Regions from separate parts of the Sporosarcina sp. P7 genome, predicted to be linked through region 2. Evidence: riboswitches for the same ligand, from Rfam matches in the RefSeq annotation. Region 2 holds a riboswitch; each other region holds the start of a gene.
What was found. Region 2 has a riboswitch for S-adenosylmethionine ahead of CSV60_RS01560 (bifunctional homocysteine S-methyltransferase/methylenetetrahydrofolate reductase). Riboswitches for the same ligand answer to the same signal wherever they lie in the genome.

Region 1 (10,604 bases), on a different contig from region 2:
AGCTTTTGATATCATAATTTTCAACTCGCTCCTAAAGAAAAAAATGACTTTCGGTATTAAACAAGCACTAATAATATTTATTTTGGGAGCATTTGCGATTTTCACTACTTACTTTATACCAATTGGCGTTTTAGGATTTGATCAAGTGGAAAGTATCCTGTACCCATGGATTCTGACTAGTGACTCTATTCGAATGAAGTTCGGGGTAATTGAGCGCGTAATATTTATCTTTTTGCTACTATTGTTAGCGATTGCCTTTTTAAATATTACAATTCATTGGCATGTCGCTTGTAAATTATTTCAGAGTGCGTTTGGTATAGAACAATTGAAAATAAAGTTGCGTGAAAAAATCAGCCTTGGAATAGTGGTTGTAGTATTCTGGTCCATTGCAATCTATACAACATTAAAAGTAACCGAATACGATCTATTTCTCTATAGTAAGTATTACTTTAATTCGATACCCATTATATTAATTGGTCTGATGGTTCTTATGCTTGTAGTGAATAGGAGGGCGAAGATTTGAAATTCCTCTCATTAAGTAAATGGTTTCTGATGGTTTTATGCATCAGTGGTATGTTAATACAATATGGCTGTGCTTTTAAAGATATAGATAAACGCCTTTTTGTGTCTGCGATTGGGATTGATCCTGCGGAAAATGTAGAAAATGGATATAAAGTAACAGTGAAGGTGGCTTTGCCCTTTGGCGCTATTAAAGATTCCGCTAAGCCGAGTTTTGCGTACCTTTCACGTGAAGGACATTCAATAGGCGAAGCGATTCGTATGCTGGAGACACATATAGACAAGGTGTTAGAACTTGGTCATATGAAAACAATTATTGTTCATGAAAAACTTCTGAGAAATGATATGCAAACTTTTATGGATTATTTTATTCGACGCGGTGATATCCAATTAATCTCATATGTTGCAGGGGCCAGACCTTCTGCCGAAACTATTCTAAAAGTCGAGCCCAAAACTGAAGCGCCAGCATCAGTTGCTTTAATCAACTTTTTTGGAGCAACAGCGAATGATAGTCCGTATGTCGTGACGACTTTTTTGTTTCAATTGCGAAGAGATATACTCGCAGATGGTATTAATCCTGTTCTACCATTAATTGAGACGAATGAAAAAGGTGATGAATTAATAGTAAATCATTCTGTAGTAGTTGATGGGAGAGAAGATCCCACTGTTTTGTCAACTATTGAAACGAAATACTTCAATTCATTATTGAAAAATTCAACAGGACTTACCTATCTAGTCAAAAAAGGAAGCCTCGAGTTATTATTGAACATTAGCCAAAGTAAAATGACCTATCAATTTGTACCGAGGGAAGGAAGCGGAGCGCCACGTGCGATAGATATGCATATTGTGATGAAAGGAATTATAGGTGAATCCAATAAAGATTTATCTATTGCCAAGTTGGATGAGTATAATCGATTGGCCTCAAAAGAAGTGAAACAAAAAATCCTGCACTTTCTAATTAAAATGCAAGAGGAGAATCTAGACCCATTTGGCTTTGGTTTACATTACCGTACTACACGGTTGTATACAGAAGATCTATTTACTGCGTGGCAAAAAGCATACCCCGATATAGAATTTAAAGTTACTGTGGAAGTCAAACTACAAGGAACAGGAACAATAGAATAATTAGTAGAACAACGTCATTACAGTATGGGATGACGTTGTTCTACTAGGTTTTATGAAGGTCTTTTTACCTTTTATGATTACGTCTCTCTTGGTTTTCTAGGTTAGCGGGTTGCCTGCATTTCTGATCGAAGGTAAACTCCTCACCAAACTCCGTACTATCTAGCCGCTGGAGTCGCTGATACTATACAGGTTGTTCTTGTTGTTTTCTTCTTAGGCTTACGATTCTTCATGTGTATACTCATCCTTCCTTATGATGATATGATTTCTCCCATAGTTAGAATGAGCACAACCACAGAACCTATTCATAATAAGAAAAAACTTCATCGAGCATATACACGCTCGGTGAAGTTATGTGATAATCAGTTTAAATGCAATGGCGGAGGGATAATCCAACCTTTTGATTTATTCAAGCTCAGCAACTTGGCACCAAATGCAACTTTCTCCATGTGACACTTTGCAAACATGGCTGCAACGTCTTCACGTAGACATTGACCCATAGCCATACTACAAGAAACGAGTCCTTGTCCAACATTAATAGAAATAGCGCCGCTGATTTCAGGGTCCATAAAGCGTGCGCCTGCAGGAATATCTTCAGCATTTGCTTTCGGTCTTTCCGGAAGTGCAGGTGGTGGTGTGATGCCATTTGCTTTCAGTACTTTACCGAACTCTTTATTTTCAGCCTTCATCATCTTAATTGCTTCTTCAAGTAGACGAATAAGATCCTCATCTTCTGCGTGATTGACGAAAGCCTCATAGCCACTGATCAGACCGTTATTTGCACCCATAAACGCCCAGATAGCAGTGATTTCACCGTAATGCATAGGTTGATCTTTTGGATTACCATCTAAAATACCCACAAAAACACTCTCCTCATCATTATTTTCACTTCAAGAGTAGTCTTTGCAAATATCGCTTATTTATACTTATTTTTTATAAGTCGTAACAAATGAAGGTCCCGAGAAGATATTAGGACGTTGATCGACACCATCTTCCGTGCCGCGTTTCGCATGCGCTTTTCCGTAAGCCTGTGATTCTTGCCAATTTTTGAAGGATTCTTCGTCTTCCCACATAGTCAAAATCACATATGTGCCAGAGTGTACGGGTCGCAATACGCGTATCGCTACGAATCCTGGTTCTGCCTCTATTAGACGTGCGCGATTATTAAAGCGTTGTTCAAAAATCTCTCTTCCTTCTTCAGTTACTGGAATATTGTTTAATACAGCGAAACGCCCAGATGGAAGATCTCCGCTTTGATCCAAAACATCGTATTCGATTGCATTGTCTAGAGTTGTTTCCTGTTCTTGCAGTACAAGCACTTCTTCATCATTATTCATTAGTGAAGCACGTGCTTCTTCTGGTAAGTTACCTGATTCCTCCAGTGGCCCTGTCCATTTAAATAATTTCAATTTAAACACCTCATCTTTTTCTTTTTATAATTAGTTTATAGTATAACGTAGAAAGGAAAATGCTTTCAATGAATAAGGAAGCAGTGCTAGTAGCTTGATATTAAAAATACGCCAATGCACTAGATGTAGTAAAGAAATGTGTAAAGGCATGTGATCATTTTGTTAACGCATATGTAAAAGAAAATTGTCGTCTGATAGCGAAATACTTTCTTAAGAAGATAGTAGTTGAAAAAAGTTGGCCTTTGCTTTTCAAGTCATTTTGCATAAAAAAAACCCTTCCATCCAAGATAGAAGAGTTTGCATTTGTTTATGTAAGCCGTGTTTGCCGTACTTAGTCATAGAAAGTTTTAAACCACCACTCCTCAAAGTGGGTGTTTGCGGAAAACGTTCCTGTACGTCTGGATTGCTAAAAAGGAATCCAGCATGCCATTTCCGTTTCGTAATAAACTCCCTTTTACAGCTTAAAGGTTAAAACTTAATGTCATACGAACAATACAGCTTGTAGATTTATCTTACACCCGAAATAGCGGAAAAGCAATGGAAAGTTCTTCTGTTTTTTGAAACTAAAACGTATGATACAACGTATAGAAATGAAAAGACAAGGAGTGATCATGTATGGAACAGCATGAAAACAACTCAGAAAAGCAACAGCTAGTTACAAGACAGACAGAGGAAATCAGTACGTTGAATCAGGAAGTGGATGAACTTCGTAAAGAGGTAAAACAACTTCGTGAGGATATTGAGCTCATTGATATATTTCAAAAGAAACCTATCATTTCATCTGCAGTAATCGGGCAAGTCGGTGGTATTATTATCGCCATATTAGTTATTATAGGGATATTCTTTTAGAGAAACGACTTTGCGTTGCTATTATAAAAGTGGCGGCACTAAAGTTCTTGCTGGTTGTGTTGAAAAAGGGAGTGAGTGCGAAATATATTACGCCTATCTCAAGTATGTCTTACATGTGGTAACACTCGCTTTTAAGGTCACGCATTATCATCCGCAATAAGCGGGGGCAATCTGGAGGCCCCGATCAAAGAATGAGCATTTTTGATTAAAAGTGTCATAGAAATGCTCATTCAGACTAATAGGGCAGAACATAAGATTTTCATTCCCCATGGCCAGGAGGAGAAAAAAACTAAGTTCTTCTGAACTGAAACGCTTAATTTATTGATTGATGTAGAAGCGATGTACTCAGTTTAAATGCTCTAATTCTAACTTCTTCGGTTGTAAATATCTTTTACTCTTCCTGTTCCTCTATTATTCGCATTGTAATGTCAGTTAACTCATTATGTTCAGTAAATCGTTCACTGAGCATATCTGTAAGTATATGTTTTAAAAAGTATTCTACACAGTTCATGTCTTGAAACATCAGTATTGTCCTTAATGCTTCTTCGTAAATTTCTATAAACAATGGCTCTGGATTATCCTTTTGGATCTCACCAAATGATTCGTACAGCAAATCAATTTTATCAGCAACGGATAAGATACGTCCCTCCAATGTTTTATCCTTACCTTCTTTCAATCGTTCCAAATATATAGCTTGAAATTCAGTAGGAAATTCTTTTTCAATAAACTTTCTTGTCATTTCCTCTTCCACTTCACCGAATAGCTTCTTCAATTCTTTCGAAGCGTATTTTACAGGTGTCTTAATATCCCCTGTGAATAGTTCTGCGTAATCATGGTTTAATGCTTTTTCATATAGGCTTTTCCAATCCACATTCTGTCCAGATTCCTCTTCGACAGTCCCAAGAAACTGGGCAATTTTTGTCACTTTAAATGAATGGCTAGCGACAGAATGCTCTTGAAATTTGAACTTTCCAGGACAACGAATAATTTGTTCTAAATCAGATAAGCTTTTAAAGTATTGGTGTACCCCCAACAACATTCATCCCCTTTATTTAGTATTTACGGTTAAAAAACCTGTTCATTCGTTTTTAAGAAGTCATCCCTACATACAGCTCTGTACTATATATGTGCCCCCATGTAGACATAATTATACGAGTAGGGGAGGACTCTACTCAGCTACAAAGATATTTATTAACTAGTAATATGATAACTCACTTGGCGGCTGAAGGGGAACTAGATCACGGGTGATAATGTTTAGTCTCTTTATAATGTGGAATAGTATTTATAGAACATCATATAAGGAGTGGTAAGCATTATGGCTAAAATTGCAACAGTACTTGGAGATATGTTCGAGGACTCGGAATACTTGAAACCAGCTGCTGCTTATAAAGAAGCTGGACATAAAGTAGAAGTGATCGGTGCGGAAGCAGGATCAGAAGTAACGGGTATGAAAGAAAATACTAAAGTGAAAATTGATAGAGCAATTGCTGACGTCAAATCGTCAGATTATGACGCATTGTTTATTCCAGGTGGATTTTCACCGGATATTTTACGTGCAGATGATCGTTTCGTAAAGTTTGTCAAAGAATTTATGGATGCAAAAAAACCTGTATTTGCAATTTGTCATGGTCCACAATTGCTCATAACAGCAAAAACACTTGAAGGACGCGATGCAACGGGATATACGTCCATTCGCGTAGACATGGAGTATGCGGGTGCAAAATACGCTGACAAAGAAGTCGTAGTCTGTCAGAATCAACTTGTAACAAGCCGTACACCTGATGATATTCCAGCCTTTAATCGTGAATCATTAAAACTACTAGAAGAATAAAAAATTTGAACGTCAAGGTGTAAAAGCCTTGACGTTTTTTTGTTTCTTGCACATTAAACTACTGCTTACAACATACGATAATAGTACATGTTAACAAACATTGAAAAAGATTCTCAATTGTACTTGAAAAAGGTTCTCAATGAGAGTATGATAAAAGCAACGAATAAATCAGAGAGACGATCGCGTCTTACAAATGAAAGGTCGGGGGTCTAACATGTATAAGATTGTTGCGTTGGCGGTATTAGCAGGAATTGTATTAGGTGCAGCAACTGGATTTTCCTTTGGAAGTAAAGAACTGGCGGGTATGTTCGCCGGAATGGCGGCGCTTACGTTTATCGCAGCACCGGCAGCGGTCGTCTATGCGAGTGAAAAGAAAAAATGGCATCAAGCTCATTAATAAAGAAAAGCATCCAATATAATTGGATGCTTTTTTGTATAGATTCAATCGGTCGTGTCTTGCTATAAATGAATTAAAATAACTCGAACTGTCATAGTTAAATTGACTGTTCGAGTTGTATTGTTTACTATTATTGAACTTTTACTCCTTCTACTATCTCTTTTGCAGCATAAAGGGCTTGTTTTACATCCGCAATCAAATCTTCTACATCTTCTACTCCCACTGAGAAACGGAGCAAACGATCGTCTACTCCACGACGATTACGTTCTTCTAATGGGATATCCATATGCGTCTGTGTAGTCGGATACGTAATGAAGCTTTCCACACCGCCCAAACTCTCGGCGAATGAAATTAAGTTCATATTTTCAAGGAATGGCCCGACCCACTCACTATTTTGTACTCGGAATGATAACATACCACCGATTCCAGCGTAGAGCACGTCGGCAATAAGAGGTTCTTGTTCTAAATAAGAGACCATCATTTTCGCATTTGCATCATGCTGTTTCATGCGTAAATGCAAAGTTTTTAGACCGCGTACGACAAGCCATGAATCAAGAGGAGACAATGTAGCTCCAATCGCATTATGATTGGTAAATAGACGTTCGCATAAATCCTCACCTTTTGCCACGACTAGACCTGCAAGCACATCATTATGTCCACCGATATATTTCGTTGCGCTATGAATGACAATATCTGCGCCTTCCTCAATTGGCCGCTGGAAATAAGGTGTTAAAAACGTATTGTCGACAATTAGCAATAAATCATGTTTTTTAGCCAATTCCGCATACGTACTGATGGCTATGTTTTGCATTAATGGATTTGTAGGCGTTTCCAAGAAGATCGCTTTTGTACGATCAGTAATCGCTTGCTCGACTTCTGAAACATCATCGAACGATAAGTAACGCGTCTTAATATTATACGTCTCTTCATATTGATTAAACAGGCGATAGGTACCGCCATATAAGTCTTCAGGCGCCAATAGTTCCGAACCTGTTTTAAATAAAGATAAAATAAGTTGAATGGCTGCCATTCCAGAACTACATGCAAATCCTTGGTCACCTGATTCTAGGTTTGCAATTCCATCCTCTAGGATAGAACGCGTAGGGTTTTTTGTTCGTGTGTAATCATATCCCGTGGACTTGCCTAGACCTTCATGGTGGTACGCTGTAGACAAGTATATCGGTGTATTGACTGCTCCGGTTTTCTCATCACTGTGGTTTCCAAGTTGTACTAATCTAGTTTCTAATCCGTTGTTTGTCATGAATATTCATCCCCCCCGGCAAAATAAAAAAGAACCTCTTCTTTTCGAATAGGCCCTCGAACATACAAGTGTATACAGTATTCTCATCTTCAAGGTGGTTGTCACCCTTGGAATTAGCACCGTGCCTGTGGCTGGTTGCTGAGACATCGCTGGGCCTATCCCTCCGTCTCTCTCGATAAGAATATTCATAATATAGGAAAAACTGTTGACGAATTTATTCTATCATGCAGATATACTAGATGCAAGTTTCCTTTTAACATCAGTTATTGATTTTTTTGTTTCAGTAAAAGATTTGTTATACTGATAGATACTATTCATAATGGAAAGGAGATTTTCATTTTGGCTTGGGGCTATGTCGCATTGGCGGCTGTTATAGAGATCTTCTGGGTAGTCGGTCTTCGTTATTCTGAAACTGTAATGCAATGGACCGGAACGGTTATGGCGATTGTATTGAGTTTTTATTTCATTATAAAAGCATGTGAAAGATTACCTTCCGGCACGGTATACGCTGTTTTTACCGGATCTGGTGCCGCTGCAATCCTTTTAGTGGATATATTCTTCTTTCAAGCAGGTTTTACGTGGGTTACGCTGACCTTCATCGGATTCATCGTCATTGGGGTAGTCGGCATTAAGCTGACAACAGATGAAAAAGCCGATGCAGAAGGAGGTGGCTGACAGTGGCTTGGGTATACTTAATGATTGCCAGTCTCGGTGAGATTTTCGGTGTGGTGAGTATTAATTATTATTTACAGAAGCGTTCAATTAAAAGACTGTTACTCATTGTGGGGATTTTTGGTTTTGGTTTTGTTTTCCTGTCTCTTGCTATGCGCGAAATACAGATGAGTACAGCGTATGCGGTATGGACAGGGTTAGGAGCGGCAGGAGCCGTATTAATGGGGATTTTGATATTCAAAGAATCTGCTAGCATCAAACGTCTCTTCTTTTTATCGCTCATCATTTTCGGTGCTGTAGGCTTGAAGTTGTTCGGATGAAAGGGGAGTGGCGTAACTGATTTATTGGACAAATTTTGATTTTAATGAATGGACTGTAACAATAGCCGCTACAAAACAGGGACTGTGCTATGCCGGACTAGCTGAAGATAGTGTAGAACGTATGAAGGACTGGTCGTACCGGTTTGATACAGTTGACTTAATAGAAGATGAAACAGAGCTCGGAGTCTATATAAGCAAGATGAAGGAGTACTTATCGGGTACAACGAAAGATTTTTCAGCGATTCCACTTGATTTAAAAGGAACATCGTTTCAACTGCAAGTATGGGAAGCACTACAACGAATACCGTATGGTGAAACTATGACATATTCAGAAGTTGCGGTACAGATTGGGAAATTGTCATCTGTTCGTGCTGTAGCATCTGCAATAGGTAAGAATCCTGTGATGGTTGTGGTGCCTTGTCACCGTGTTATTGCGAAAGATGGCAGTTTGTCAGGCTATCGTGACGGGAGAAACCAAAAAGCGAAGCTGATTTTGCTTGAAAGTACTCACACGAAGATAAATGAATAACAGTATGAAAAAAGAGCCATAAGGCTCTTTTTTATTGTTGCTATTTATGATGGCTGTCGCAAGATATTTGCAGACAACTTACGTTTATCTGTGGACATCTTCATTATAAAACCAACAACAATGATGATTGCAATGAGTAGCCAGATATTGAAAATTCCATGAATAATTGCCATTCCCAAGAAACCTGCAGTCAGCAGATAATAACTTAGAGGGAAGAGGACGCGTCGTATGAGTAGCCCTTCCTTGCCTATCAGACCAACTGTAGCCGAAGCAGCCACGACGTTATGCACACAAATCATGTTTCCGGCAGCGCCGCCGACTGCCTGCATCGCTACAACAATGCCTGCTTGAGCAGTATCAAGACCGATATTGCCTGCTGCGCCAAATTGGAACAGTGAAAACATCATGTTGCTAAAGGTGTTACTGCCGGCAATGAATGCGCCGAGCGCACCGACAATTGGTGCAACAATTGGCCAAAACTCTCCGCTTACGACGGAAACGCTTTCAGCTAAAATTAGCGGCATGTTTTCACCGACCAAAGATGCGCTATCTGCAGCCACTTTTCCGGCTGCCAATGAAGTATTCAAAAATATTTTAATCATTGGTACAGCAAATATTAATGCAACTCCTGCAGTAACAGCTGTGTGGAATGAATTCTTCCAAGCAAGTACGTACTCAGAAGGTTTCATACGATACAATAAATAACCGAACAATGAAGCAACAATAAAGAAGAAACCGGGCAGGAATAATGGTGTAGTTGCCGTTGTGATAGCCGAACCGAATATATTCTCAAATTTGAGTGTGACAGCGGAATGTTTAAGTAAAGCAGTGAAGGGTTCAAGCGTTCTTGAAAGTACAAGCAAACTTGCTAGCACTAAATATGGCATCCATGCCTTCAACATCGAAATTCTACGGCTTTCATCCAGCGGTTTGGGCACTTCGTGATTCAGCTTGCCGAACCAATCTTCCTCCCACTGTGTGCGCGGTGGGAAATCGAAAGTATCTTCTACTTTCGGCATGAATAAACCTTTTCTAGCAGCGGGGATCACAATGATTAATGAAATGAGTGCACCCAGCAAGGAAGGGAATTCTGGACCTAATGTAATTCCGATAATGAAGTAAGGAATAGTGAATGCTAGACCTGCAAACAACGCAAACTTCCACACTTTCAATCCTTCACGGAAGGACTTGGCAGGGCTGAAGAAGCGTGTCAGCAGGGCAGCCAGAAATAACGGAATCAAAGAACCAATTACGCCGTGAATTAGTACAGTATTCGTAGTAATTTGCAGTAGAAACTCGGGAAAACTCATGCCTACTTTTTCAAGTGCTGCCATCACAGCGGGCTGATCAGAAAGGCCTGTACTGACACCAATCTGAATAGGGGTTCCGATCGCTCCAAACGATACGGCTGTACTTTGAATTACTAATGACACCATAACAGCAGCAAGTGCAGGAAAACCGACTGCGACTAACAGGGGTGCCGCAACTGCAGCTGGTGTCCCAAATCCTGATGCACCTTCGATGAAGGAACCAAATAAAAAGGCGATAATAATCGCTTGGATACGACGGTCTGGTGAAATGGAAGTGAAACCGCTACGAATTGTGTGGATTGCTCCGCTTTCTTTTATTGTATTGAGCAAGAGTACGGCGCCAAAGACAATGAATATAACCTCTAAAGCGGTAATTAATCCATTG
Region 2 (10,604 bases):
CATGAATTCTTCGGTTAGCACGACGCCGTGGTCTTCCGGTTTGATGAGGCGGAAGAGTTTAGCTTGATCTTCTAGATTTGGACAAGCTGGGTAGCCGAATGAGAATCGTTGACCTTGGTATTTGGCTGCGAAACGTTCGAGCATTGTAAAGTCTGTTGGGTCAGGGAATCCCCATTGGTCACGAATTTCTTGGTGAATCCGTTCAGCGAAGCCTTCTGCTAATTCCAATGCAGTTGCTTGGAACGCATGGCTTTCAAGGAATTTCCCTTCTTCCTTCAGTTTGTTTGCATAATCACGGACCCCTTTACCAGCAGTCACTTGCATGAATGCAACATAGTCCATTTCACCACTTTGCACTGTTTTCAAGTAATCAGCCAAGCATAGGAAAGGATCTTTTTCTTGACGCGGGAACGTAAATCGTTCAATTTCAGTTTTTGAATCTTCCGGATCATAAATGATTACGTCATCCCCGTCTGCCTGGGCAGGGAAGAACTGGTAAATGCCGGAAGCTTTCATCTTGTCGGACTTTAAGAACTCCGTTACCATTTCATGAAGTTGTACTGCGCGTTCTTCTTTTCTTTCAAGCATTTTATCGACATTTCCTCGTAGACCTAAGTGGTGGCCAATAAGTGTACGCATATTTACGTAAGGATGTAAGTGAGCAACCGAGTAATCTTTTACGACCCGTCTACGTAAATCGGTTGGTGTGAATACAGGAACATCGGTGCGTACCGTTTTCACAGGACGTGGCTTCACTGCAACTGCTGACGTGCCTCGACTTGCTTTAATCGCATCATTGGTTTCGCGTTTTTCGATACTGTCTGCTAATTCTTCGAGTAACGCTCCTTTGTCATTACTTTGTAGACGGTTTGCTAAGTCAAGACCTTGCATCGCATCTTTTGCAAAAATAACCGGGCCATCATACTCAGGTGCGATTTTAGTTTCAGTAAAGCGCCTTGTTAATGCGGCTCCACCTACCATTACTGGCGTGTCGATTCCTGCCGCCTTAAAGTCCTGTGCTGTCAACACCATTTGCTGTGCAGACTTTACGAGAAGTCCAGATAGTCCTACGATGTCTGGTTTTTCTTTACGAATCACTTCAATTAATGCAGCTGGAGTAACTTTAATACCGATATCTATGACTTTAAATCCGTTATTACTTAAGATGATTTCCACGAGGTTTTTTCCGATATCATGTACGTCACCTTTTACTGTCGCCAGAATGATCTTGCCTTTACCGCTATCGTCTTCTTTCTTTTCCATAAACTGTTCAAGGTAGGAAACAGAAGCTTTCATGACTTCAGCACTTTGAAGAACTTCCGCTACGATCAGCTGGTTGTCATTGAATAGACGCCCAACTTCAGCCATTCCTTTCATCAAAGGACCATTGATGATATCAAGTGGTGCGTCGTATGTCTGTAAAGCCGTTTCCAGGTCAGGAATTAAGCCTTCTTTTGTACCTTCCACCACATAATACGCAAGACGATCAGGCACGGTTTTCGGAATATCGTCTTCTGATTTCTCTTTTTTCTTACCACGATAAAAGTCCGTAAACTCTGCTAATGTTTCATCTGTTGTGGTAAATAGTAAATCGTTCGCCAGTTTGATTTCTGCTTCTGGAATCGAAGCAAAGCGCTCAAGTTTTTCTGTATTTACAATCGCATAATCCAGACCTGCTTGTGTACAGTGATACAAGTACACAGCATTCAACACTTCACGGCCAACAGGGGGCAACCCGAAGGATACGTTGCTGACACCGAGAGTCGTTAAAGTGCGCGGAAGTTTTTCTTTGATTAATCGAATTCCTTCAATTGTTTCTACTGCCGATCCAATGTATTGTGCATCACCTGTACCAACAGGGAAGACGAGTGGATCAAAAATAATATCTTCCGGTGGGATCTCCCATTTATTAACGAGTAAATCATAAGAACGCAACGCAACTTCTAGCTTACGTTCTCTCGTTACCGCCATTCCGATTTCATCAATCGTTCCTACAACTACGGCTGCTCCATATTTTTTTACTAAAGGAAGTACGGCATCAAAGCGTTCTTCACCATCTTCTAAGTTAATAGAGTTGATGATTGCTTTGCCCTGCGAGAATTTCAAGGCCTCTGCAATGACGTTTTCATCAGTAGAGTCGATGACGAGAGGAACTTTGACTTTTTTTACGACTTCTTTCATGAAGCGAGTCATATCGTACAATTCATCACGGTCAGGGTTCGCAAGACAAATATCCAATACATGCGCACCACGTTTTACTTGTGCACGTGCGATTTCTGCAGCTTCCTCAAACTTTTCCTCTACAATTAGTTGTTTGAATTTACGTGAACCGATAACGTTTGTACGTTCCCCGATTAATAATGGACGTAATGTATCGTCGTAGAGCAAAGGCTCAATCCCTGAAATGGCATGACCATGGGGATTTTCTGGCATCTTGCGTGGAGCCTTATCTTTAACTACCTCACGAATTGCGCGAATGTGATCAGGCGTTGTACCGCAGCAACCGCCAACCATGTTCAACCAACCTTTTTCAGCGAAGCCTTCCAGTTTTTTCGATAATGATTCAGGAGATTCATGATAATGTCCTTCTTCATCCGGCAATCCGGCATTTGGATAACAGGTTACGTAGCTTGTCGCCAATTCGGACAATGAACGCAAATGGTCAGTCATGAATTCAGGGCCTGTCGCACAGTTTAAACCGACCGAAAGTGGATGGACGTGTTCAATAGAAATATAGAATGCTTCTATACTTTGTCCAGCAAGCGTCGTACCCATCGGTTCGATCGTACCTGAAATCATGATAGGAATTTCGCGTCCAAGCTCTTCAAACGCCTTCTTAATACCAATTGTTCCAGCTTTCACATTCAGCATATCCTGACTTGTTTCCATCAGTATCAAATCACTGCCTGCTTCTACAAGCGCTCTTGCCTGTACATAGAAATCATTAGATAGTTCATCGAACGTGATACCGCCCGTTACCGAAAGTGTCTTTGTCGTGGGCCCGATCGCCCCCGCGACAAAACGTGGCCATTCTGGTGTAGAAAACTTCGCTGCACTCTTTTTCGCGATTTCTACAGACTTCGCATTAATTTCATCTGCACGATGACCAAGTGAAAATTCATTCAATACAAGGGGAGTACCGCCAAATGTATTCGTACAAATGATATCAGCACCGGCTTCTAAATACTCATCGTGAATTTTCTCCAAAACGTCAGGGCGTAACACACTCATGTATTCATTACATCCATCGTATTCTTCTCCGCCGAAGTCTTCCGTTGAGAAATCTTCCGCTTGCAGCATCGTCCCCATCGCACCATCAATGATAAGGATTCTTTTATCTAGTTGTTCTTCAATAGGATGTCTCTGCATGTGTTAATTCCCTCTCCTTCTGCTGGTCTATTTTCTTAATATATTCATACAACTCTAATGTCATATCGTAACGCAGGAATGGTGTGATGAGATACAGTCCATTAAAATACTGAGCCGCTGTATCTATCAATTCTTTTGCAATTTCAAGCCCTGTTTCAGTTGATTTTTCACGGTCATCTCCGCATTCCCGCATTCTTTCTAACACATCTTCTGAAAGCTTGATACCCGGTACTTCATGATGCAGGAACTCTGCATTTCGTATATTCGTCAATGGCATGATCCCAATAAAGATCGGTGTATCCAGGTGTTTTGTTGCTTCATATACATCGATAATCTTTTCTTTCGTGTAAACTGGCTGAGTGATGAAATAGTCTGCACCCGCTTCAATCTTCTTCTCGAGCCGTTGTACAGCACGATCGATGACGCGGACGTTCGGATTGAAAGCTGCTGAAATAGAGAAGCTGGCTTTCTTGCGCAATGGCTTACCGGAGAATGAAATCCCTTCATTCAATTTCTTAATTAACTGCAATAACTCCATGCTAGATACATCGTAGACGCTTGTAGCACCGGGGAAGTCCCCAACCTTTGTCGGGTCGCCTGTCACGGCTAGGATATCGTGAATGCCTAATGCATCAAGCCCCATCAAATGTGATTGTAAGCCAATGAGATTGTGATCGCGACACGTTAAATGTACAAGCGGGCGGATATTATGTTGCATCTTGACGATCGAGCCCATCGCCATGTTGCTGATGCGTGGAGAAGCAAGTGAATTATCTGCCATTGTTATAGCGTCAACTCCCGCGTCATATAACAAATTTGCACCTTTGATATAATCTTCTGTTTCCAAGTGGCGCGGTGTATCTAGTTCTACAATTACCGTACGCTCTGTTTTCGCTTTTTCGTGAAGAGGTTGATGTTTTGCCGGATCCGCTTCATGAATCACGATAGGTTTCGCCGGTTGTACGACCTTTTCCGTGATAGGTGTCAGTCGCGCTAACTGTGTTTTCGCCGCTTTAATATGCTTAGGTGTTGTCCCGCAACATCCTCCAATCAATCGAACGCCTTGATCACGAAGTAATACAGCAGCGCGTCCAAAGTATTCTGCCTCTGATTCATAAACAATACGTCCATCTTCTACATCTAATAGACTGGCGTTTGGATATGCGGATAAAAATGCTTTCTCTGGTAATGTCACATTATCGAATGCTTGAATCGTGTGGTAAGGACCTAATCGACAGTTAACGCCTACGATATCTGCCCCAAGAGACTCGAGCTGATGAAGTGCATCGTTTAATGAAAGTCCGTTCTGTAATACACCGGGATCATGCATAGAAACTTGTGCAATCAATGGAACATCCGTAATTTTCTTTAATGTTGTAACTACCGATGATAACTCTTCAAAGTCATAATACGTCTCCAATAGGAGACCATCAGGATCACCTGTTAATAATGCATTGGCTTGTTCAAGTACGACTTTTTCAATTTCATCTAATGTCGCATCGCTTTTACGTATACCTCGCAAGCCACCTATTGTTCCAAGTACAAATTGCCCCCCAGGCGCCGCTGCGCGTTTGGCAATTTGAATGGCTGCTTTATTGAAATCCGTGACATGACTTTCTAAGCCGTAGCGAGCTAATTTGATTGCGTTCGCACTGTAAGTGTTAGTCTGGATTATATCTGCACCAGCTGAGATGTAGTCTTGGTGAATTTGCTCTATAATTTCAGGCTTTTCTATATTTAGTTCTTCATAACAGTAATCAATTCCGTAAGAATATAAAATCGTCCCCATTGCACCATCTGCCGTTAGGACATTTGTTTGTAGTTTCTCGAGCAATGACATAAATCCATCTCCCCTTTAGCCTTTTTTAATCAAAAAAAGCCTTCAAGTATATTAGAAGGCTTTGTAATCCCAATGACTAGTTCCCTCTCATCTTTTCAGAGTGTCAATTTGACAGACTGCTGGAAGTAGCACCTTGCCTAAATGGCTGGTTGCTGAAGCGTCGACGGGCCAGTCCCTCGGCTTCTCTTGATAAGATATGTTTCTTATTCAATTATTTAGATTATTCTAACCACATCATAGCGGCTTTGTTGGATATCGTCAAGTGAACGTTTGGTGAAGTTCAAAGCGCGGAGTTAGTGCATAGAGAAATTGCGGTATATATGCTAAAATTAATGAATTAACTCGAAAAGGTGAGAAATTATGCGATTCTTTAAATACTCATTTCCAATCGCTGTTCTTGTAGGTACACTTGCTTGGATTATGATAGGTAACAGTTACGAAGAAGTTGCTTATGATATGCGTGTGTACATTACAATTGGGGCTGCTATATTCAGTGGTTTAATCTCAAGTGTTTTGTTTCGCAAAGAAAAGGAAGAACAGATTGATGAGAAGAAGTAGGCTGTCAGCGGTATGCTGCAGTCTTTTTTTGTCTACTTTTATGAGTTAACCAAAAAATAAAATGTGTTGACACGAAATAGGTTAACCGATATTATTTATGGGGTAACCAGTTTAGAAAGAGGTGTCGTAATGGCAATAGCAACAGAGAGACGACCGGTAAGTAGATTCAGCGCACTAACTATTGTATATAGCGGGATGTTTGCTGCGTTAATGATGATTGGAGCGAATATTACATCCTTCGTGCCGTTTTTAGTAGTTGGTGGAGTACCCATCACATTACAAACTTTTTTCGCTATCTTATCAGGGCTATTACTTGGTAGTCGTCTAGGTGCGTTATCGATGACCGTCTATATGTTAATAGGACTAGCAGGGGCACCGGTCTTCGCTAAATTTTCAGGAGGCTTCGGTCAGATCTTAAGTCCAACGTTTGGTTTTATACTCACATTTATTCTGATTGCTTATGTAGCTGGAAAGATTGTTGAGCGAAAGCATACTTTGTCTGCTTTTATTATCGCAGCATTTGTCGCTACAGCAGTCAACTATATACTAGGTACAACTTGGATGTATTTTGCGTACAAGATGTGGGCTGCTGCACCCGACGTGTTTACCTACAAGATTGCTTGGCTGTGGATGATGCCGCCACTACCGAAAGATTTAATTCTAGCTGTACTGTCAGGCATATTCGCATTTAGAATATCAAAACACTTGAAAGTGAGGCGGACGTTATAATGAACTATCAGAGGCTGGCTACTCAAGTACTCGAAGGCCATGTACTAACTGATGAGGAATCACTCGCAATATTAAATAGCCCAGATGAAGATTTACTATTATTACTGCACGCGACATACTCGATTCGGTCACATTACTTCGGCAATAAAGTAAAGTTGAATATGATTATCAATACGAAATCGGGACTATGTCCGGAAAACTGTGGGTATTGCGCGCAATCCATCATTTCAAAAGCACCTGTTGAAAAGTATGCAATGATGAAATCGGAAGAAATACTAGAAGGTGCGGAACGTGCTGCCGCTAATAATGCGGGCACCTATTGCATCGTAGCAAGTGGACGAGGACCGCGTGACAGTGAGCTGGACATCGTGATTGATTCTGTTAAACAGATTAAAGAGAAGCACAAGGGCATGACGGTATGTGCTTGTTTAGGTATTTTGAAGCCAGGACAAGCAACACGTTTGAAAGAGGCAGGAGTAGATCGCTATAACCACAACTTGAACACATCTGCAGAGCATCACGAGAGTATAACAACATCGCATACATACGATGATCGTGTAAATACTGTAGGACTTGCCAAGGAAGCGGGCATCTCTCCATGTTCAGGCGTTATCGTCGGCATGCGTGAAACAAAACAAGATATCATCTCCATGGCGCGTAGCCTACGTGAACTGGACGCAGACTCGATACCTGTAAACTTCCTGCACGCAGTGGATGGAACCCCGTTGGAAGGAACATCAGAACTGGATCCCCGTTACTGCTTAAAGGTCTTGTGTCTATTCCGCTACATTAATCCTAGCAAGGAAATCCGCATCTCGGGTGGACGTGAAGTGAATCTTAGAAGCCTACAACCACTAGGCCTCTACGCTGCAAACTCCATCTTTATCGGTGACTACCTCACAACATCCGGTCAAGAAAACGATCAAGATCAAAAAATGCTGGAAGATATGGGCTTCGAAGTCGACTTAGAACCTTTGAATAAAGAACCCATCACTTTGTAAATAGAAGAGAAGAAAAATGTTTGTATACTCCGTGACTGAAGACAATCCACTATAAGGATCTGTTCTTCAGTCTTTTCTTATTTATATAAGTTGAATTAAAGATTTCAGGATACACTAAGTGATTTTCGTTACAGGCGGCGACTCCGGCGGGAACAGCACAAGCTGAAAGCCCCGCAGGTAGCGAAAACCGTAACGAAGAACGGTTTTTGCGAGTAAAAGCGAAGCGTTAGGAGCACGTCTTTGCCCGTAGCGGACGAGGAGATTGAGGCCGTGCCCGCGGAACGAGTCCGCCTGGAATGGAAATCAACGGTTCCCTTGTGCGGACTACTTCTTATGTTCAACTAATATAGTTAGAATTCCATTTAGAAAGATTACAGTAGTACACCGTAAGCGGAAAATACCCGTCTAGAACGTTAGTAAACGGTGCCAAACTATCCACTTTATTTTTTGTCTCATTACTAATTGAATAATCATTAGCCAGATGTGACAACCTAGCACTAGGTTTTCTTTCAACGTAATAAGGTATACATATAAACAAATGAATTGCATCCCACCCAATTACTGCGATACAATTAAGTCAAAGATAGTCAAAGTCAACTAGAAGGTTGAGTGAAGCGAGGTGACGAGATGCGTAATATTTCTGACATTATAGAAGGGTATTTGAAGTCGATTATAGAAGAGGAAGATAGTGCTTCTATTGAAATCAAAAGAAATGAGATTGCCGAGAAGTTCCAATGCGTACCATCACAAATCAACTACGTAATCAAAACCCGGTTTACGGTCGAAAGAGGCTATGCCGTGGAGTCTAAGCGAGGGGGCGGGGGCTACATCCGGATTTATAGGGTACGTACCAACTCCCGAAAGGACTTACTTGAACAAGCGTTGGAGATTTTGGAGAGTGAAGCGTCTTCTACTATGGCGGAAGATGTCATCATCCGTTTAATTGAAGAAGAAGTCATTACAGAACGTGAAGCTAAGTTGATGCTTGCTGCGGTGAGCCGCGGTACTCTGCGTTATATGTTGCCTGAGCGGGATGCGTTACGTTCACGTATTCTTCGCGCCATGTTAGTTACGTTAATTTATGAAGAGATAGAATGAGGTGAATCTCCATGCTTTGTGAAAACTGTAAAGAACGACCAGCTACTGTAGTGTTTAAACAGGAAACCTTAAATCATGCAACAGAGCGCCATTTATGTGATAAATGTGCATTTTACTCACAGACATTTTCTTTCAGTCCGGATCAGGAGCCATTATCCATTCAACAATTCTTAGCGCACTGGTTGGGCGGTTCAGAATTATTTTCAGAACAAAAAGCCGATGAAAGATTACCAGATGGTCCGAAATGTCCGAATTGCAATTTGACCTTTCACCGTTTCCTTGACATCGGAAAGTTTGGCTGTGCTGTATGTTACGAAGCATTTAGCGGGCAACTGCCAAGGTTGTTTGCCAAATTGCATAATGGACATACCCAACACCGTGGAAAGATTCCGGTTTCACTTAATGAACGCTTTGCCTTAAAGAGAAAACTTGAAGATATCCGTACGAAAATGCAGCAAGCCGTAGAAAATGAACATTTTGAAGAAGCGGCAACTTTGCGTGATGAGGCGAACCAGTTGAAACAGCAGCTGTCTGACGGGGGTGACGATCAACATGTCATTTGAAAAATTTCTCAAACAAGAACTGACAGGTTGGATGGTGGCGGAAGGTGAGCATGCTGACATTGTCTTATCCACAAGAATCAGGCTAGCCCGTAACTTGCAAGATTATCTATTTCCGATTAGTGCTTCACAGGAAGACGCAAACCGCGTGAGCGAAGCGTTACACCATGCAGTCAAGCCGATGCAGAATCACCATTTTACAGGCACAGCGATGAAAGATTTGTCACCACTTGAAAGACAAATCTTAGTCGAGAAACATTTGGTCAGTCCACAGTTGATCAACCCTGAAAAACATGGGTCGGTTTTGCTATCGGAAGACGAAACGATCAGCATTATGGTAAATGAAGAAGATCATATTCGCATTCAATGTATATATCCTGGTTTTCAAATAGACCAGGCATATGAACAGGCTGATCGAGTGGATAGCGAACTGGAAGCGAATCTGAACTATGCTTTCGATGAAACATTCGGCTATTTGACAAGTTGTCCCTCCAACACAGGTACAGGAATGCGCGCATCTGTCATGATGCATTTACCTGCATTGACGATCACTAAGCAAATCGAGCGAATTATTCCCGCGATATCTAGACTTGGAATGGTCGTACGTGGGAGTTATGGAGAGGGCAGTGAAGCGCTCGGCAATATTTATCAAGTTTCCAATCAAATCACACTCGGCAAATCAGAAGAAGAAATCCTCAAAGACTTGGAGAGTATTTCAAAGCGCTTGATAGCGCATGAAAAGAAATCACGTGAATTATTATTGGCTAAATCGGAAGTTCACTTAGAGAATAGGTTATTTAGGGCACTCGGTACCCTGACCTATTCGCGAATATTACCTTCAGCGGAAGCGGCAAAATGTTTGTCTGACGTCCGTTTGGGTATTGATTTAGGTATCATAGAAAATATTGATATGACCATTTTGAATGAATTGATGATTTTCATGCAACCAGGTTTTCTTCAGCAATACGCAGAGGCGGAATTAACATCTGATGAACGAGATATCCTTCGTGCACAATTATTCCGAGATCGGCTAGGTGTAGTGCGATCTGCTGCACAAAAAAAAGACAATGATTCGTTATGAGCAAAGTTTTTGCAAGAAAGTCTCATAGCATTTATAATTAATCAAAGATAGTCAAAGTCAATATGCGAATTAGGTTGTATCGCGAACTGACATGAATATATATAGTTATAGGAAACAAAGCAAGGATGCGTTATTTTGCATAACATAGAATATAGTCCACTGATGAAGGAAAGAGGGGAATGGATATGATGTTTAATCGATTTACACAACGTGCACAAAAAGTTTTACAACTGGCTCAAGAAGAGGCTATTCGTTTAAAACATGAATCTATTGGTACTGAGCATATTCTACTCGGATTGATTCGAGAAGGTGGCGGCATCGCAGCAAAAGCTCTTGAAGCAATTAGCGTGAATGCAGATACTATTGAA
Region 3 (10,604 bases), on a different contig from region 2:
GCAAGGAAGTCGCAATCTAGTTTCTGTACATCAATTTTAACATGTGGAGCTGCTTGCGCAGCATCCACACACATCACCGCACCGTGTTGATGGGCAATTTTCGTGATTTCTTCAATCGGATTCATCGTGCCGAGAACGTTGGAAACATACATGATGGAAACAATTTTCGTTTTATCTGTAATGGTTTCCCGTACTTTATCAAGTGATAACGTACCGTCTTCTTCTAAATCAATATATTTTAACACTGCGCCAGTTTCTTTGGCGAGCTGCTGCCACGGAATGATATTGGAGTGGTGCTCCATATGTGTAATGACGATTTCGTCACCTTCCGAGACATTGGCACGGCCATAGCTTTGCGCAACTGTGTTAATCGCTGTTGTTGTACCGCGCATAAAGATGACTTCTTGCGTGGATTTAGCATTAATGAATTTACGGACTTTCTCACGAGCGCCTTCATAACCATCTGTCGCGCGATTTCCAAGTGTATGCACTCCACGGTGAACATTGGAGTTATCGAAGCGATAATAGCGATCCAGTGCCTCAATTACTTGCACAGGCTTTTGTGAAGTCGCAGCGCTATCCAAGTAAACAAGTGGATGTCCATTGATTTCTTGGTCTAATATAGGGAAATGATTGCGGATGTCTTTGCTGAGCATTAGCGCACTTTCCTTTCAATAACCTCCGTCAATTGTTTTCTAACTCCCGCGATCGGCAATTTGCTAACAACTGGAGCTAAGAAACCATGAATGATGAGGCGTTCTGCTTCTTCTTGTGTAATACCACGGCTCATTAGATAGAACATTTGCAGTGGGTCCACGCGTCCTACTGAAGCGGCGTGACCTGCTGTTACATCATTTTCATCGATAAGCAAAATCGGGTTCGCGTCTCCACGTCCTCTTTCACCTAACATAAGAATACGGGACTCTTGCACCGCGTTCGAGCGAGTTGCGCCTTTAGCGATACGTCCAATTCCGTTAAAGATAGCGGATGAGTTTTCTTTCATTACACCGTGCTTCAAGATGAAAGCATCTGTATCAAGTCCCCAGTGTACGATTTCAGATGTGAAGTTTTGTTTCTGGCTACCGCGTCCAACTACAACGGATTTCATATCACTAGATGAGCCGTCACCGACTAGATGCGTGATGTTTTCAGAAATCGTATTGCCGTCGTTCATTAATCCAAGTGCCCACTCAATGCGTGCACGTGGTCCAGTAACACCGCGACGGTTGACATACGTTGTCATACCTTCCGCTAATACGTCGACTGATCCGTAGACAATTTTCGCATTAGCCATAGCAAATACTTCCGCTACAATGTTCGCTTGTGTTGCCGCATGCTCCATAGTAGAAAGATAGCTTTCTACATAGGTTACTTGACTGTTTTCTTCTGCAACGATGACTACGTGGTTGAACAGTGAGGCTTCTTCGTTATCGTGAATGAAGAGTACTTGCAGTGGATCTTCGATTACTACGTTTTTAGGTACGTAGACAAATACTCCACCGTTGATCAATGCCGCGTGAAGAGCCGTTAACTTATGCTCATCCACTTTGACACCGTCAGTCATCAAGTATTTCTGTAACAACTCACTGTGTTCGCGTGAAGCCGTAAAGATATCCGTCATAATAACGCCTTGTGATTTCAAATCTTCAGACAGTGAAAGATATGCAGGTGTGTTATTGTGTTGCACGTAAATATTTTGTTGTTGTTCGTCATCGATCAATGCTTTCGCTTCAGTTGGTAATTCTTCCAACCCCGCGAAGATCGAGCTCTCAACTGTATGTGAAGGGAATTCCGTGAAATTCCAATTGGTAATTTTAGTTTTATCTGGTTTTGGCATTTCGAGCACTTCAGCTTTCGCTAGAGCGTTCGAACGAAAATCTGCCATCCAAGCAGCTTCCTCCACTTTTGCGGAATAAGAGCGGACGTCTTGTTCGGTCAATGCCAATGTTGTTTCAACCGTCATTTTGAGTCGTCCCCTTTCTTATGCTTCTTGTCCAACAGTTTCGTCTTCGATACCTAGTTCTTCTTTGATCCAGTCGTATCCTTCAACTTCAAGTTTCTTAGCTAGTTCTGAACCACCCGTTTTAACGATTTTACCTTGCATAATGATATGCACTTTATCTGGCTCGATGTAATCCAACAAACGTTGGTAGTGAGTGATAATTAAGCAACCGAAACCTTCGCCGCGCATTTGGTTGATTCCGTTAGAAACAATTTTCAATGCGTCGATATCCAGACCTGAGTCAATCTCGTCAAGTACTGCGAACTTTGGCTTCAACATCATAAGTTGGAGAATTTCATTACGCTTTTTCTCTCCACCTGAGAAACCTTCATTCAAATAACGAGTGGCCATATCTTCTTCCATTTCAAGAACTTCCATCTTGCTATCCATTTCACGAATAAATTTCATCAAAGAAACCTCATCGCCTTCTTCACGACGTGCGTTCACTCCAGAACGGAGGAAATCTGCGTTCGTTACGCCAGTGATTTCACTTGGATATTGCATAGCTAGGAATAGACCGGCTCTCGCACGCTCATCTACTTCCATTGCTAATACGTCTTCTCCATCGAGCATAATGGATCCGGAAGTAACTTCATATTTCGGGTGACCCATGATTGCTGATGCAAGCGTGGATTTCCCCGTACCATTTGGACCCATGATTGCATGGATCTCATTTGTATTTATTGTTAAGGTAACACCTTTTAAGATTTCTTTGTCCTCAATTCGGACATGAAGATCTTTAATTTCCAAAATTGCCATTCCAATACCTCCAGTATGATCGCGTTGAATGGTTATGATCCATTCTCTATTTAGTATCATTCTAATCTTAACCCATATTCGAGTGGGTTGCAAATCTTTAAGAAACATTACACATATTGGCTAATTTCATTGCAACTACGCGGATGGCTATATTTTTCACGATATGTATTTTTCATTTGACAACTAGTGAATGAGAATCAACCAGTCCTTAGTACATAAGAATTAGATAGAAAAAAAGCCGGTCAAGTAACCGACTTTTCTACTACTCTATACTTTTTTAGTGAAACGGTCGACGATCATCGCAAGCGCACCGTCACCTGTAACATTCGTTGCTGTTCCGAAACTATCTTGCGCTAAATAGAGCGCAATCATCAATGCTACCATGCCATCACTGAAACCAAGCATAGTCGTTAAAAGTCCAGTTGCCGCGACAACTGCGCCACCCGGTACTCCTGGAGCGGCGATCATCGTAACACCTAACATAAAGATAAATTGTAAATACGAACCAAAACTTACATCAAAACCGTTCATCAGCATAACACCAATCGAACATGAAACAATCGTAATCGTACTACCTGACAAGTGGATAGTTGCGAATAATGGAACCGCGAAGTCCGTTACACGCTCCGAAGCACCCGTCTTTTTTGCCTGACGCAGCGTAACCGGAATCGTTGCAGCAGAAGACTGCGTTCCGATCGCTGTCAAATACGCTGGTAGCATCGTTTTCATTAACACGAACGGATTCCGTTTGTTTAACGTACCCGCCACTGTGTACTGGAATGTCAGCATGGTCAAATGAAGAATAATAATCATAACGAAAACAAATACAAAGACTGAAAGTACATTTGCCACTTCACCTGTATACGTCATATTCAGGAAAATCCCGAAAATATGGAAAGGTAATAATGGAATGATGACGACAGATATGACTTTATCGATAATCAAATTAAATTCATCGAAGAACGACATCATCGTCTTCCCTTTAATCGCCGCCATTCCAATGCCAAGCACGAATGCCAATAGCAAAGCAGTCATGATCCCCATCATCGGATCCATTTCCATTTCGAAGAACGCTACTCCGGCTTCACGTGCGCCTTCTGCAACGTCCGTCTTCGTCGCCGGCTGAATAAAGTTCGGCAAAATATTTATTGCTACAACATACGCAAGCAATCCCGCAATTACCGTAGATCCATACGCAAATGCAGCAGACATGCCAAGTAATTTTCCCGAACCTGCGCCAAGCTTTGCAATACTTGGTGCGATAAACGCAATGATAATCAGCGGAACGATAAAGTTCAAGAATCCACCGAATAACATATTAAAAGTAGCTGCTAAACGAACGAACCAATGCGCAAATCCTTCATGGATCAACGGCAATACTAAACCCAGTCCGATCGCCAGCCCAATGGCGATGAGAATTCGCCAAATGAGCCCTAATTTAAACTTCACAATACGTCCTCCTCAAATACACATATGTATTACTCAAACAAAATCAACTTTATCACAAGTCGATTGAATAAAGAAGATTTTATTTAGATTTATGTGATGTTTTTCTTGTGGGTTGTTAGGAAGTGGATTTGGTGGTGTAGTTTGGAAGTTTAGTCAGGCGGATTGTGAGAACACGAAAGCACATTGAGCGGGTCACGCGCCACATAGAGCGGATAGACCAATACATTGAGCGAGTCTCCGCCAACATGTAACCACCACTCCAACACACCCACCAAGCATACAATTAAAAAAGCCGGCAGCTGCGATAGCTACCGGCGTTCATTGTATTATTTTACAGGAACAACTGATCCAGACCACTCATTCAAAATGAAATCTTGAATTTGCTCTGAAGTCAATACTTCTACCAATGCTTTGATAGCATCGCTGTCTTCGTTGCCGCTCTTCACAGCAATTACGTTAACATATGGAGACTCTTTGTCTTCCAATGCGATCGCATCTTCCATTGGATTCAACCCCGCATCGATAGCGAAGTTGGAGTTGATTAATAATGCGTCGCCTTCATCGTTATTATACAACTGAGGCATTAACGCTGCTTCGTAGTTCGCATCAAACTCCAAGTTCTTTGGATTTTCTACGATATCGCCTACTTCAGCTTTTACTTTTTCCACGTCATCCGCTAGCTTGATCAATCCTTTTTCTTCAAGCATAGAAAGTACTCGACCGTGATCCGCAACAGAGTTACTGATTAAGATCGTCGCTCCGTCGGGAAGTTCTTCCAACGACTTATATTTCTTAGAATATACACCGATCGGCTCGATGTGAATAGCGCCTGCATTGACGAAGTCATAACCGAAATCGGCAATTTGGCTCTCAAGATAAGGGATGTGTTGGAAATAGTTCGCATCTAGTGTACCTTCGTCCAAATCTTTGTTTGGCAGTACATAATCTGTGTAAGTCTCAATTGTTAAATCATAGCCTTTTTCAGCTAATAACGGCTTAGCTTCTTCCAAAATTATTGCGTGTGGTGTGTTAGATGCACCGACTACCAAAGACGTTTTCTCGCCTTTCCCTGCTTCATCTACATCTGGTGCTGCATTATCTTTGTTACCTTCGTCTTTCGATCCGCAAGCTGCCAATGCAAGCACTAGTACTGCTGCGAATAGACCGAATAAAAATTTCTTCATATCCACATTTCTCCCTTTCTACTATAGAATATTTCTATGGTTAACAGGTTTCCCTGAAAATCCTATTATCGCTTGTCCAAACGTTTTGTAATGAAATCACCAATAAATTGAATGATAAATACGATAATCAATACTAGAATTGTTGCCATTAACGTGACATCTTCGCGACTCCGCTGGAACCCTTCCAAATACGCGAGCGTACCTAGACCGCCTGCACCGATCACACCTGCCATCGCGGTATATCCGACGAGCGCAATCGAAGTTACCGTAATTCCGGAGACTAGTGCTGGCATGGATTCTGGTAACAAAACTTTGAAAATGATTGTGGACGTTTTAGCCCCCATGGAACGCGCTGCTTCGATAACCCCTTTATCGATTTCCTGCAATGCAATCAACACCATTCGGCCATAAAAGGGAGCGGCACCGATAATTAATGCGGGTAATGCGGCATTCGGTCCACGCATACTGTCGAATAATAATTTTGTAAAAGGAATCAATAAAATAATCAAAATGATAAACGGAATCGATCGGAAAATATTCACGAAGGCGCCTGTAAAGACATTGGTGATTTTATTCGCCCATAACTGCCCTGGACTTGTTAAAAACAACAACAAACCAAGTGCGATACCCAAGACAAATGTAAAGAACGTGGAGTAAGCCGACATATAAAGTGTCTCACCCGTTGCTTCCCACATTTTATCCCAATTCACGTTTGGGAACCATTGCTCAATCATGGATCAGCACCTCCGTCTTCACTTCATTGGCATCCAGGAAAGCAATCGCTTCCTCTATAACCGCCACGTCCCCTACTAGTTGCAAGACGAGTGTTCCGTATGCGCCGTCACGTGTTGTCGAAATATTTCCTTGCACGATGTTGACATCGATTGGGAATTTACGGATCAATTCAGCAAGTAGCGGCTGCTCTGTACGGTCGCCAATGAAAGCTAGCTTGATCAATTTGCCGTGCGGCGATTCCTGCTGTAAATGTGCCATCGCTGCGTCCGTATCTGCACTATCAGTCACTTGCGAAATAAAGCGCTTTGTAATATCCGCTTGTGGGGATTGGAAGACATCTAGTACATTGCCCATTTCCACGACTTTCCCCGCTTCCATGACCGCCACGCGATGACAGATCTTCCGGATGACGTGCATTTCATGCGTAATCAACACAATCGTTAGTCCAAGACGCTCATTAATATCTGTTAGTAAATCAAGAATCGCATTCGTCGTCTCTGGATCTAGTGCGGACGTCGCTTCATCACAGAGTAGGACTTCAGGATCATTCGCAAGCGCGCGCGCAATGCCGACACGTTGCTTCTGACCACCTGATAATTGCGATGGATACGCCTGTTCTCGACCTGTCAATCCAACGAGATCGATCAATTCCTTCACTTTTTGCTTACGTGCCGATTTCTTTACGCCAGCAATTTCGAGAGGAAACATGATATTCTCTTCTACTGTTCTAGACCACAGTAAGTTAAAATGCTGGAAGATCATGCTAATTTTCTGACGTGCATTCCGAAGGCCAGCACCTTGTAATGAAGTCATTTCTTGTCCGTGAATCATGATACTGCCGGACGTAGGCGTTTCAAGACCGTTCAATAGTCGAATTAATGTACTTTTTCCTGCCCCACTGTACCCGATGACGCCGAAAATTTCTCCCTCTTTGATGGCCAGTGTCACGTCATCTACCGCGGCAATTTCTGAACGGTTCAATTGGAACTTTTTATGAACGTTTGTTAGTTGAATCATTTTCCGCACCACCTTATTAAGTCTTTTAAATCTGTTTTTTAGAATACTACAAGCACTAGGCTCTCGAGACGTTTCAGACGTACCAAAAAGCCAAAAAGCGCCTTTGTGTTACGTCCTCCAACGCCTGTCGAGCCTACACGGCGCTTTCCGCATTAGTTTAAAAAAAGCCTTCCTGCAGATAAGCAGAAAGGCCGAACGTATGTAGTTATGTACGTTACCATTTCTCTCATCTACCAAAGCATTACGCATTGAGTGATTTGGCACCATTTCACATATGTGACGGTTGCCGGGCTTCATAGGGCACTTCCCTCCACCGCTCTTTATAAGAGTTACGTATTCAATTGATTAACTACTTATACCATACTTTTATTTCGATTGTCAACTGAGCTTCTCTAGTAGATACGGGACGGATTGAAAGGCGTAAATCTTTTCTACAGGCTGTCCTTTGCGCTGAATGAGTAAACAAGGAACACTTTCCACCTCATATTCAGTTGCGATTTCCTGGACATAATTCAAGTCTGCCTTTCCAATTGGAAGTTGCGGGCGCATTGTCTCGATCACCGTCAGCATTTTTGAAGCGACTGCACACGTTCCACACATTGGTGTATATAAATAAAAAGCGGCTACCTGCTCTGCCGCCTGTGTGCGTTGCCAGTCTTCAATTGTCCAATGATTCATGTGGTCCACCTGCCAAATACTTGGAATGTACTTTAAAATTAGCAGCAGCTAAAATGCTTGCCAATAGCTTAACGGGAGTCGTTTCCACTTGACGGTAGAGACGATCCGTGTATAAATGTCTCGCTTCTGGATACAGTTGTTTGAACAGCTTACGAATGGACTCACCGGAGGCGTCCGCATCCATAAAGACGAACAGATCTTGCTGCTCGTACGGTTCAAGCAGTTCTTCAATGTGATACGCACTAATCGTGCCATTCGTACAAAGAATCTCTACAGGCTCTGCAAGGATCGGTACTAGCCGCTTACGATCCGAACCGCCTTCTACAATGAGAACTTTCGGGTCCATCCTGTTTCCTCCTAGCGTGTAAAAAAGCGCTGAGACGTTCCAGCGCTTGTTCTTTTGGAATATTATTCAGCTGTCATTTCTTCGTACTGCTCAGCTGTCATTAACTCATCCAGTTCAGCTTTGTTATCGATTTCAACTACTACCATCCATGCGTCTTCATATGGAGATTCGTTAACCAATTCAGGGCTATCTTCGAGGTTTTCGTTCACTTCTACAACCTTACCAGTTAATGGAGCGTACAATTCAGAAACCGTCTTCACTGATTCAACGCTTCCGAAAGGCTCGTCCGATTTCAATTGATCGCCAACCTGTGGCAATTCAACAAATACGATATCCCCTAGTTCAGACTGTGCGAAATGTGTGATGCCGATACGGTATTTACCGTCTTCTTCTTTTACCCACTCATGCTCTTCTGAATAACGCAAATCTTTTGGTGTGCTCATGTCGTTACCTCCAAAAATATAATAGTTTAACTTCCTTTAGTTTGCCATAGTTCCCCTGTAAAGACAAGAACCTAGATCACTTCTTCCATGTTTCCGTGAACGTGGTTTCATTAAATCCAACGGTCACTTTTTGGTCGTCGGAAACGATTGGGCGTTTGATAAGCATTCCGTCTGAAGCGAGGAGCGCGATCTTTTCATCATCCGTCATAGTTGGCAGTTTGTCTTTCAAATTGAGCTCACGATATTTCATGCCGCTCGTGTTGAAGAACTTTTTCATTTCAAGTCCGGAATTCGCGATCATGTTGCGCAGTTCGTCTTCGCTTGGAGGTTGTTCGGCGATGTTCTTTTCTTCGAATGAAATCCCCACGTCCGTAAGCCATTTCTTCGCTTTGCGGCACGTGGTACATTTTGGATAGCCGTAGTATGTCATAGTCATAATAATCAATCCCTCCTTTTTTTCAGTATAGCAAATAAAGGGGAATGGATGCGAACTTAGCGGCGTTTGATTGCTGATGTGTTCGTGCGTAAAAAGACTGGCAATGTGTTGGGGTTAGGGATTGGCACTTCGGAGGGGACGCGTGTCTTATGGGGCCGCGGTGAGCCAACCAGTCGCAAGCTCCCTTGGTTGTCTCACCTGATCGGCCTGATCCTCCCAGAGTCGCCCCTCCTACGCGCCAATCCCTTGCAATGTGAGCAGGTGATACTTTTTGTTGTGCATTGAAGTCAGTGTTGTAATTGATGTTGAATTTCTGCACTTGAACTTAAATAAGTCAAGACACAATAATTCACATACTAGCTCCCGTAAGTGATCTAAGTACCTCACCTACCCACGTAGGATGGAAGCGGAAGTTGGGGCGACTCCTGGAGGATCAGCGAGAGCCGTAGCAAAGGACGGCTTTTGCGAGTAAATGCGAAGCGTTAGGAGCATGTGCTTTCATAGACTGCCTTGAGTAAATCACGCCCACAGGAAAGCATCCCCAACTGGAGCTTCCATCCCCTCACAGTTCAACTATGCCATTTGTGAAAGGGATAATTATCAGGACTATCAATTGCTTAAGTATGTTCATGACAAATAAAGGTAAATTGAGTATTCTGGTCTTTATAAGGTTCTAAAAGAAGTATTGGGAACGCCGATGAATCATAAGAAAATTTTTCGCGGAGGATTTAAAAAGATGACTCCGGAAAAATACCGAAATCATCTAATTACAGCGTAAGGCTAATCCCGTCTTTTTTAAACTAACCTTTAAATAGTGTACAGTTTATATACAAGATTAGCACGAATTCTTTATTTAAAAAAGTTCACTAGCAAACTTATTGATCGTTTGCAGCGTTATCCATATCATCAATACGTGTAATAACTTCAACGATGGCTTTAGAAAGATTCATCACTGTAAATAGTCTTGTATCGTTTAAAAACTGTCCCTTTGGTAACGGATCGATATAATTGACAATACCTTTAAAATTATAATCACCGACCTCAGGTAAAATCGTTTTAAGCGCTTTTCCAGGAATTAGTGGCCCCTCTTCAAAAATCACATATCCAACTTGCTCTCTAGTTCCCAAACTAGCGTCAATACTGAATATGAGAGGATTCTTAAATCGTCTATTTATTTTTTTTAGCGTTTCTTTTAAATTAAACGCATGCACTGGTTCTTCTAATGTTCCGTAAACTAGATAAGTAATATTACTTTCATTGAGCATGGATCCAACCAAGGGGCCTAACGAATCACCGATATATCGATCTGAACCGATACATAAAAAAATGACATCTCTTCCCGCATTTCCTGGATGTTTAATAATATTTCTCAACTCGGATGTAAGTAATTCAATTTCTAGAATTCTATTTTTTCCTCTTGAATTAAATTTATAAGGTTGAAGATTTCGAACTTCATTTTCTTTAAAACTGTAATAACTACCCATTTCGACACTCCTTTTTCGAAAATAATGAATAGCAGTGCCGTTATTTAATAAAATAAAGCACTAAATCCATA

Region 1: another riboswitch for S-adenosylmethionine. It lies ahead of CSV60_RS07425 (methionine biosynthesis PLP-dependent protein); the one in region 2 lies ahead of CSV60_RS01560 (bifunctional homocysteine S-methyltransferase/methylenetetrahydrofolate reductase).
Region 3: another riboswitch for S-adenosylmethionine. It lies ahead of CSV60_RS11000 (methionine ABC transporter ATP-binding protein); the one in region 2 lies ahead of CSV60_RS01560 (bifunctional homocysteine S-methyltransferase/methylenetetrahydrofolate reductase).

Annotation. Positions count from the first base shown of each region.
Region 1 covers NZ_PDZF01000006.1:14,714-25,317, reverse strand. Annotated here, with positions in the region: gene CSV60_RS07470 (GerAB/ArcD/ProY family transporter) at 1-523, shown strand, start outside; gene CSV60_RS07465 (Ger(x)C family spore germination protein) at 520-1,644, shown strand; gene CSV60_RS07460 (DUF3231 family protein) at 2,004-2,501, opposite strand; gene CSV60_RS07455 (antibiotic biosynthesis monooxygenase family protein) at 2,568-3,050, opposite strand; RNA gene ssrS (6S RNA) at 3,360-3,554, opposite strand; gene CSV60_RS07445 (hypothetical protein) at 3,666-3,899, shown strand; gene CSV60_RS07440 (HD domain-containing protein) at 4,291-4,932, opposite strand; gene CSV60_RS07435 (type 1 glutamine amidotransferase domain-containing protein) at 5,215-5,730, shown strand; gene CSV60_RS07430 (hypothetical protein) at 5,945-6,127, shown strand; gene CSV60_RS07425 (methionine biosynthesis PLP-dependent protein) at 6,258-7,388, opposite strand; SAM riboswitch class I at 7,469-7,570, opposite strand; gene CSV60_RS07420 (DMT family transporter) at 7,728-8,063, shown strand; gene CSV60_RS07415 (DMT family transporter) at 8,066-8,380, shown strand; gene CSV60_RS07410 (methylated-DNA--[protein]-cysteine S-methyltransferase) at 8,397-8,909, shown strand; gene CSV60_RS07405 (L-lactate permease) at 8,954-10,604, opposite strand, start outside.
Region 2 covers NZ_PDZF01000001.1:275,285-285,888, reverse strand. Annotated here, with positions in the region: gene metH (methionine synthase) at 1-3,369, opposite strand, end outside; gene CSV60_RS01560 (bifunctional homocysteine S-methyltransferase/methylenetetrahydrofolate reductase) at 3,350-5,209, opposite strand; SAM riboswitch class I at 5,294-5,405, opposite strand; gene CSV60_RS01555 (hypothetical protein) at 5,570-5,767, shown strand; gene CSV60_RS01550 (biotin transporter BioY) at 5,897-6,496, shown strand; gene bioB (biotin synthase BioB) at 6,496-7,497, shown strand; gene CSV60_RS01540 (CtsR family transcriptional regulator) at 8,125-8,595, shown strand; gene CSV60_RS01535 (UvrB/UvrC motif-containing protein) at 8,607-9,158, shown strand; gene mcsB (protein-arginine kinase McsB) at 9,148-10,236, shown strand; gene CSV60_RS01525 (ATP-dependent Clp protease ATP-binding subunit) at 10,422-10,604, shown strand, end outside.
Region 3 covers NZ_PDZF01000010.1:83,443-94,046, reverse strand. Annotated here, with positions in the region: gene CSV60_RS11030 (cysteine desulfurase) at 1-656, opposite strand, end outside; gene sufD (Fe-S cluster assembly protein SufD) at 656-1,963, opposite strand; gene sufC (Fe-S cluster assembly ATPase SufC) at 1,982-2,761, opposite strand; gene CSV60_RS11015 (dicarboxylate/amino acid:cation symporter) at 3,029-4,210, opposite strand; gene CSV60_RS11010 (MetQ/NlpA family ABC transporter substrate-binding protein) at 4,537-5,394, opposite strand; gene CSV60_RS11005 (methionine ABC transporter permease) at 5,460-6,128, opposite strand; gene CSV60_RS11000 (methionine ABC transporter ATP-binding protein) at 6,121-7,146, opposite strand; SAM riboswitch class I at 7,370-7,475, opposite strand; gene CSV60_RS10995 (thioredoxin family protein) at 7,525-7,824, opposite strand; gene CSV60_RS10990 (toprim domain-containing protein) at 7,805-8,170, opposite strand; gene gcvH (glycine cleavage system protein GcvH) at 8,233-8,613, opposite strand; gene CSV60_RS10980 (arsenate reductase family protein) at 8,690-9,049, opposite strand; gene yyaC (spore protease YyaC) at 9,925-10,533, opposite strand.